2 regions of the Terrabacter carboxydivorans genome follow, and region 1 is predicted to be linked to the other one. Evidence: predicted binding sites of a transcription regulator. Region 1 holds the regulator's gene; the other holds the start of a gene.
The links. The regulator LexA, encoded in region 1, represses DNA repair genes until DNA is damaged. The targets are predictions, from matches to a motif close to TCGAACANNTGTTCGA.
Positions count from the first base shown of each region.

Region 1 (4,332 bases):
CCTCCTCCGCGGCACGTCGGTCGGCGCGACCGATGAGGTCCAGCGCCGCCTGCAGCTGGGCCGCGGCCCGCCCCAGGGCCTGGCCGGCGACGGCGATGCTCGAGGCCAACCCGCCGAGCCCGGCCACCACGAGGCCGTAGCGGTCCGCCGCGGCAGACGAGGCGGCACCCAACCATCGCGGCGCGGCCGAGCGTCGCCAGAGCACCAGCTCGGCCAGCACCAGCACCCGTCGTCGGCGATCCTCGAGTCCGCGGCCGACGGCCGCCAGGGTCTGGGGACGGCTCGAACGGATGTCCCGCACCGACAGGGTCACCGCCGATCCCCCGCCGATCACCGGGAGGCCCCCGACGCTCGACCGACGCCGGCCCGAGCCACCTGCTCGACGGCGTCGTAGGTGTCGGCCGCCACGGCCAGGGCACGCCCCAGCTCCTGCAGCTCCCAGCGCGTCGCCGCCAGCCGCGCAGCCCAGGCCGCCGAGACGTCACGCAGACCCGGCGCGCACCGGCCTTCCGGGAGCGCGGCCGCGATCGGCGCCAGCTCGTCGGTGATCCCGAGTGTCTGCACGCGCAGGACCACCTCACGGATCGAGGTGACGTCGTCGCGCAGGTCCGCCGTGTCCACGTCGTAGCGCATGCTCTCTCCTTCCCGAGGACTGCCACGCTAGGCCGACGGGAGGGTGGCGGACCGGCGCCATCCACAGGCTTGCCCCCGGCGCCGTGCGGCGGGCCAGGACCATCGACGGTTGCGCCTGACCGCAACGGAAGCCGTTGCGCCGCAAGGGGACTCGGACGGCACCTACTCGCGACGGGACAGCGAGACGAGACCCGAGTCGGGACGGTGAGACGAGACAGGGAGACGAGACAGCGACACGGGACAGCAGAACGCCGCACCCCTGGTCAGGGGTGCGGCGTCCGGGCAGGAGCGACGGGGTCGAAGCGCCGCCACCGCCAGCCGCTGAAGGTGGAGCCAACGCGGCAGATCGGGAGGGACGGGTGGATCGGCTGCCAGGGACACGGCATACGCGATCGACCGGCCCCAGGGGCCGACGGACTCAGCGCGCCGGAATGACCAGCTGCTGGCCGGCGTGGAGCGCCGTCGTGCTGAGGCCGTTGGCGACCTGGAGCTCGACGACACCGTCGGACACGGCGAGCTCCGGGAGCTCGCGGGCGGCGACCCCCGAGAGCGTCTGGCCCGACTGGACCGTCACGGTGCGCGGCTCACCCGAGGCCGAGGCGAGCTGGCCGGCGAGTCCCACGCCCAGGACGGAGACGACCGTCGCCACGAACAGGGACACGACGAGCCGTCCGAAGCGGGTCAGCCGCAGCGGCGGCTGTGCGTCCCCCACGGCGCGCGACCGTCGCACCTGGCGATCAGCGTCGGGCCCGGTGGGCACGAGGACGAGCCGGGGCCGGCCGGTCGGCGCGAGCCGTGCGGGCCCCTCGGCGTGCTGGTGACGAACGGCCTCGAGGACGATGGCGCTCATGGTGACCTCCCCTTGCTCCTGAACTTGCGAACACATGTTCGATAGAACGTCTGTACGAGTTGTAGCACGTATGTTCGATGAAGTCGAGACACGCCTCGAACAGGTGTTTGGCAACTGTGTTCGAACTCCGTAGTCTTTCCTCACACCACAGACCTCATCAGCCACCACTGACACTGGCCTCCCGCCCAGCGTCGGAGCACGGCCTGACGAGCCGACGAAGGGGACACCATGGGCGTGACCGAGCTTCCCGACCGCGAGACCGGTGACGGCCTGACCGTCCGCCAGCGGCGAGTGCTCGAGGTCATCCGCAACTCCGTCGACCGGCGCGGCTACCCGCCGAGCATGCGAGAGATCGGTGACGCGGTCGGGCTGGCCAGCCCCTCGAGCGTCTCGCACCAGCTCAACGCGCTCGTCGCCAAGGGCTACCTGCGGCGCGACCCCAACCGGCCGCGAGCCCTCGAGGTCGTCTCCCCCGACGCGAAGGCCGAGGAGCTCGGCTACCGCGGCGGTGACGCGACCCCGTTGCGACCCCGTGGCGACCAGTACGACACCGAGACCGACTCGGGCGACGCCCGCCCCGAGGCCTCCTACGTCCCCGTGCTGGGCCAGATCGCGGCCGGCGTCCCCATCACCGCCGAGGAGGTCGTCGAGGACGTCTTCCCCCTGCCCAAGCAGCTCGTGGGCGAGGGCGACCTCTTCCTGCTCAAGGTCAACGGCGACTCCATGGTCGACGCCGCGATCTGCGACGGCGACTGGGTCGTCGTGCGCCAGCAGCAGCACGCCGACAACGGCGACGTCGTGGCCGCGATGCTCGACAACGAGGCGACGGTGAAGACCTTCAAGCGCAAGGACGGTCACGTGTGGCTCATGCCGCACAACGACGACTTCTCCCCCATCGACGGCGACCACGCCACGATCCTCGGCAAGGTCACCGCGGTCCTGCGCCGCATCTGAGGCCGGGCCGATGCCCTCGTCACGCACCCGAGACGTCGTCCTGACCTACCGCTACCTGCGCGGTGCGATGATCGCGCTGCTGCTCATGCTGCTGCTCTCGGTCGGCTACCAGTGGTGGTGGGAGACGGGGCCACTCGTGCTGGCTCGGGTCGATCAGCGCCTACTACTACACCCCGGCCCGCGCGGTCTTCGTCGGCTCGCTGTGCGCCCTCGGGGCCAGCCTCGTCGCCTACAAGGGCCACTCACCGGAGGAGGACGTGCTGCTGGGATTCTCGGGGCTCATGGCCTTCGTCGTCGCCTTCGTGCCCACCGTCCCGGACGGACGCTGCGGCCCCAACGCCTACAGCCAGACCCCCGCCGAGATCGCGGCGGCCGTGCGCAACAACATCTGGTCGCTCGTCGTCGTGGCGGCCCTCGCGGCCGGCGTGACCGCCTGGCTCAAGCGCGGCACCGTGACGCGCGACTCGTCCGAACGGCCGACCGTGCGCTCGGTCGTGGTGACGGTCGTCTGCGGCGCGATCCTGCTCGGCGAGCTCGTCCTCTTCCTCGCCCTGCGTGACCGGTTCATCGCGCTGAGCCACGACATCGCCGCCGGGACCATGGTGGCCGGCGTCATCGCCGTGATGGTGCTGAGCGCGCTGCGCGCCGAGGACCGGCACCGGGGTGCCGGGGCGGGCACGGTCTACAAGCGCATATACATCGCGATCGCCGTGGCTCTCGCGGCCGCCCTCGGGACCACGGTCCTGGCGGCCCTGACGGTGCACGGCTTCGACCACCTGGTGCTCATCGCCGAGGTCATCGTCATCGTGCTCTTCGCCACCTACTGGGGCGTGCAGACCAAGGAGCTCTGGGACCTGCGTGCCGCCGACGGCCTCGAGGCCCGGCCGACTCAGGGCGTCGTCGAGTAGCCGCCCGGACGGACCGGGCGACGGGGCGAACCCCGAGCCCGACGAGCGGACAATCCGACGAGCCGGCGCCACGGCAGCCGCGGCGCTCAGTGGCCCAGCGCACCCCGCAGGTCGGTCAGGGTCGGGCCGAGCGGAGCGTGCAGGCGCAGCGTCGCCTCCGCGTCGCCGCGCGTCGCCGAGCGGGTGACGATCGCGACCGGCACGTCCCGCTGGTGGGCCCGGCGCACGAAGCGGTAGCCGCTCATCACCGACAGCGACGAGCCGAGCACGAGCACGGCCCCGGCTGCCTCGACGAGCGAGAAGCACTGCTCGACCAGGGCCTTGGGCACCGACTCGCCGAAGAAGACGACGTCGGGCTTGACCGTGTCGTGGCCGCAGACGAGGCAGCGGGGCGCGTGGAAGGACTCGACGAGCGAGTCGGCGAGCACGATGTCCCCGTCGGGTCGCACCTGCTCGCCCCACTGCGAGCCCACCGTCCGCGCCGCGTCGGCGAAGCGCTCCATGAAGCCGGGGTTCGCCTCGGTCATCCGCTCGTGCAAGCCGATTCGCGTCGTCCTCTCACCGCAGGTGAGGCAGACGGCACGATCGAGCGAGCCGTGCAGCTCGATGACGTCCGTGGCTCCCGAGGCCTGGTGCAGACCGTCGACGTTCTGGGTGATGATCGGCCCGACGTAGCCCGCCCGCTGCAGGTCGGTCACGACGCGGTGGCCCTCGTTGGGCCGGGCCGCGTTGAACCGCTGCCACCCGATGTAGCTGCGGGCCCAGTAGCGCCGCCGGGCAGCGCTCGACCCGGCGAACTCGCCGAAGGTCATCGGCTCGACCCGACGCGTGCCGTCCGGCCCCCGGTAGTCGGGGATGCCCGACTCGGTCGAGAGCCCTGCCCCGGAGAGGACGACCACGCCCCCGCCGCTGACGAGGTCGACGAGGTCGTCGAACGTGCCGAGGTCGTGCGTCTCGAGCGGAAGCGTGCGCGTCGTGGAGAGCCGG
Region 1 is NZ_BAAARE010000006.1:70,189-74,520, reverse strand. It holds gene ABD297_RS07985 (alpha/beta hydrolase) at 1-313, opposite strand, end outside; gene ABD297_RS07980 (hypothetical protein) at 331-633, opposite strand; gene ABD297_RS07975 (LysM peptidoglycan-binding domain-containing protein) at 1,052-1,483, opposite strand; gene lexA (transcriptional repressor LexA) at 1,712-2,437, shown strand; gene ABD297_RS07965 (hypothetical protein) at 2,695-3,345, shown strand; gene ABD297_RS07960 (Sir2 family NAD-dependent protein deacetylase) at 3,432-4,332, opposite strand, start outside.

Region 2 (4,332 bases), on a different contig from region 1:
ATCCCGGGCAACCCCGGCGACCTGGCGTCGTCGATGCCGCGAAAGAGCGCGATGCCTGCCCGGAAGGTGAGCGACATGTTCTAGGTTGTCCGCAGCAGCCCCGAGATGGGCTCGGGGACATCCATGGGGATCGGGGGATCCATGAATGGGTTTCGGGGGCCCACACTGTGCCCGGCCCGGCGACGGGTGAGGCGCCTCAGGGCTGCACGGGATCGCGGCGCCGTCACGGCCCTCGTCGCGATCCTCCTCTCGACGGGCGTCATCGTCGGCATGCTGGCGCTCGTCGTCGACGTCGGCTCGATGATGTGGGAGCGACGCCAGCTCCAGAACGGGGCCGACGCCGCGTCGCTCGCGCTGGCCCAGGACTGCGCGACCCGCCGCGACACGTGCGACCCCGCGACGCCAGGACTCAAGCAGCTGGCGAACGCCAACGCCGCCGACGGGTTCGGCGGCATCCAGCGCGTCTGCGCGGTGGGCACCTTCGTCGGCGGTGACAGGTTCACCGGGTGCACGGCCACGACCGGTGCGCTCACCGACTGCCTCCCTGCCCCGGCCGCCGCGGGGCCGTACGTCGAGGTCCGGACCCGCACCTCGACCAACTCCGCCGACACCGGCACCGTGCTGAAGCCCTTCTTCGCCCAGGTGCTGGGCTGGAACGGCGCGACGGTCTCGGCCTGCTCGCGGGTCGGCTGGTCCGGCGCACACCCGAGCACGGTCCTGCCCGTGGTCCAGTCCCAGTGCGCCTAGGACGACGCGACCACGGACGGGAAGGACTTCCCCGCCGCACCGCCGTACTCGTTGGACGGCTCCGGCGTGCCGGCGACCTCTCCGCTGCCGCGGGTGCCGGTCGCCGCGAAGTACGTCAGCATGGTGCTGCTCCAGACCAAGAACGAGAAGGTCGACGGCACCAAGAAGTGCGGCTCCAGCGGTCCGGGTCAGTACTCCCCCGGCAACTTCGGCTGGCTCGACTCGACCGGCAAGAAGACCTGCTCCGTCGACCTGCTCAGCGACAAGGGCACCATCACGGCGACGGGCAAGCCGGGCACGAGCGTGCCCAGCGGGTGCGGCGCCGTCCTCAGGGCGAGCGTCGGCACGATCGTCTACATCCCGATCTTCACGAGCGTCGACGGCCGAGGGAGCAACACCGAGTACACGATCGACGGAGTGTCGGCGTTCTACCTCGCCGGCTTCCACGTCACGGGCAACTCCGACACCGACGGCTTCACGCCGACCGACCCGACCGGCAGCTCGACCCAGTCGTGCGGGAGCGAGAAGAACTGCCTGTGGGGGTGGTTCGTGTCGCCGGTCATCCCGGTCGACGCCGTGCCCAACACGGGCACGGACCGCGGTCCGCAGCGCCTGTCGATGATCGGCTGAGACCGACCCTCAGCCGGTGGGGGCGTCGGCCCGGCGCAGGACGGCGCCGGTCTCGCGGTCACCGAGCTCGAGCCGGTCGCCCTGGATAACCAGCGTCCGCGGCTCGGCGAGCACGGCGAGCAGGCGCTGCTCCCGCTCCATGGCCTCGGGAGGCCCCGCCATTCGGGTCGTCGCCACATCCAGGACCACGAGCGTCCCGTCGGCCAGCTCGTAGCGGCCCATGAGGCGGTTGACGCCGGTGCTGCCGGAGACCCGACCGTCGTCACCGAAGGACAGCTGTGGCTGCGGCGGGGCGACGGCCTCGCCACCGAGCTCCTCGACCACCCACGACGTGCCTGCGACCCCGTTGTCCGCCATGCCCCCACGTTATCCGGGTGCGGCCCGGGCCGGGCAGACGTGGGAGAATCGTTGTCAGCGAAACGTGCTGCGCTGCAAGCGATTTGGTGTGCACATCTCTGGATCTCACATTCGAACAAGTGTACGATAGGGGTATGAGCCAGAGCGCAGACCGGATCGAGCAGGACTGGGACCTCGTCGCGTCCCTGGCCGCCGATCTGCACGATGCGCATGCCCGGCTCGTGGACTTCGTCGCAGCCGTTCTCGCCGACGGTTCGTGGCAGGCGGCCGGCCTGCGGTCACCGGAGCACTGGCTGATGCTGCGCGCCGGACTGTCGCGGGCCCAGGCCGCCGCGGTGATCCTGGTGGGCCGTCGTGCCGAGGAGCTCCCGGCCACGGCCGCCGCACTGCGGGAGGGCCGCATCAGCCTGGATCAGGCCGCCGTCGTGGCCCGGCACACTCCGGCCGAGTTCGACGCGACCGTCGCCGAGTTCGCCGAGCACGCCACCGTGACCCAGCTCCAGCGCTCGGTCAGCCGATACGACTTCACCCTCCAGCCCGACAGCGTGGACGAGAAGGGCGACGTCCTGCCCGGCGAAGTCCTTCCCGACGAGCAGGACGGCGACGTGAAAAGCCGGCAGACGGAGCCGGTCCAGCCCGCCCACCTGAGCATGGGCCTCGACGCCGACGGCAGGTTCCGGTTGCGCTACGACGCACCGGCCGAGGTCGGCGCTCTCGTCGAGGCCGCCCTCGCCGAGGCCAAGGACCACCTCTTCCACGCCCTCCACCCCGAGGGCGACGGTGTGACCGACGCGCCGAAGCAGGAGATGGACGGCGACGTCGGCCACCCCGACCGGTGCGCCGCCGACGGTGGGCGCCCGCTGGTCACCTGGGCGGACGCCCTGCTCCTGATGGCCAACCGCTCCCTCGCTGCGGCCGGCGCGAGCGAGTCCGGTGGCGGCGAGCGGAGGACGCGCTACCGGGTGCAGGTCCACCTCGACACCGACGGCGCCTGGCTGACCGGCCGACCCCGCCTGCCCCAGCACATCGCCGACCAGCTGACGTGCGACGGGACCCTCACCCCCGTCTGGGAGACCGAGGGACACCCGGTCAACGTCGGCCGCGCCCAGCGCGTGGTCCCGCACCGCTCGCGTGTCCTCATCCTCGACCGGGACCGCGGCTGCCGGTTCCCCGGCTGCGCCTCCGCGCGACATCTCGAGGTGCACCACCTGGTCCACTGGCGTGACGGTGGACCCACCGACGACACCAACCTGCTGGCCCTGTGCACCTTCCACCACGACGGGCACCACCGCGGCGAGTTCACCATCGCCGGCGACCCCGCCCGCCCCGACGGCCTCGACTTCCACACCGACACCGGACTGCTCATCGGCCCACCACGACGACCACCACGTCTGGCCCTGGCCGACGAGCCGGACCAGACCCGACCACCAGACCGTCGCAGACCACGATCCCGGCTCGGCCGGCAGTACCCCGCCCCTTCCGGCGCACCACTGCACCTGCACCTCGTCGACTTCACCCCCACCTGACGGCCCCCGGGGGTCATACTCCACGGGTGACAGGGGGAGCATCGAGTCGCGCCGTGCGCGAGATGACACCCGCGGACGTCCCGGCCGTCATCGAGGTGCAGGAGCCAGGGGCGGTCCGTGCGCTGGCCGGCGTCTTCGCCCAGGACCAGCACCCGTTCCCTCGGGAGGCCATCGCCGCCCGCTGGCTCCGCGAGATCGACCTGCCGGGGACCGACTGCTTCGTCGTGATGCACGAGGACGTCGTCGCCGGGTTCGTCGCCACCCGCGGGGACGAGCTCCTGCACTTCGGCATCGCCGTCGGGCACTGGGGCACGGGTCTGGCCACGTTCGCGCACTACGCCGTCCTCGGCCTCCTGCGCGAGCACGGCGTCGCTCGGGCACGACTCCGGGTCTTCACCGGCAACGGGCGTGCCCGGCGCTTCTACGAGAAGCACGCATGGCGCCCGACAGGGGAACGCAGCCGCAGCTCGTTCGCTCCCCACCCTGAGCTCCTCGGTTACGACCTTCCCCTCTGACCGCTCGCAGAGGTCCGGTGCAGGGCGTGGGTCGAGTACGAATACGGACGCGCACCACCGTGGATCGCCGCGATGATGACGGGCATGGGCGCGACGGAGGCGGTGCAGGGTCGATGGGGACTCAGCCTGCCGTGGTGGTCCCTGGCCATCAGCGCGCTGACGACGGTCGGTCTGGCCTTCCTGGCCTACGAGCTGCTCGTCCTGCACGCCCTCGTCTACGGCTTCACCCGCGTGCTCGGCCTCGCAGCGGTGGAGGAGCCGGACGTCGGGCGCTACGAGCTGGCGCTGGCCCTCGGCATCGTCCTCAACGTGCTGGGTGCGGTCGGGCTGTCGCGACTGGCGTTGCGTACCCGCGCCGCCGCGTGGCCGCCGGTGCTGGCTGCCCTGCCGATCGCCGTGGTCACCGGTGTCGTCGCCACGGCGGGGATGTGCGCCGTCCTGGGCTTCGACCCGCTGCTGCTCCTGTGACGCGCGGACCCGGCCGAGTCAGCCCTCAGACGCCTCGGGGTCGGACGACGTGGCGGACGCGTCTCTCGCTGCCGCGCGCCGGTCCCGCC
Region 2 is NZ_BAAARE010000002.1:305,931-310,262, reverse strand. It holds gene ABD297_RS03405 (TadE/TadG family type IV pilus assembly protein) at 187-747, shown strand; gene ABD297_RS03400 (hypothetical protein) at 744-869, opposite strand; gene ABD297_RS03395 (hypothetical protein) at 868-1,377, shown strand; gene ABD297_RS03390 (META domain-containing protein) at 1,387-1,734, opposite strand; gene ABD297_RS03385 (HNH endonuclease signature motif containing protein) at 1,869-3,260, shown strand; gene ABD297_RS03380 (GNAT family N-acetyltransferase) at 3,323-3,775, shown strand; gene ABD297_RS03375 (hypothetical protein) at 3,860-4,243, shown strand; gene ABD297_RS03370 (hypothetical protein) at 4,262-4,332, opposite strand, start outside.
Region 2: the regulator LexA is predicted to act here: its motif matches at 1,846-1,861, upstream of ABD297_RS03385 (HNH endonuclease signature motif containing protein).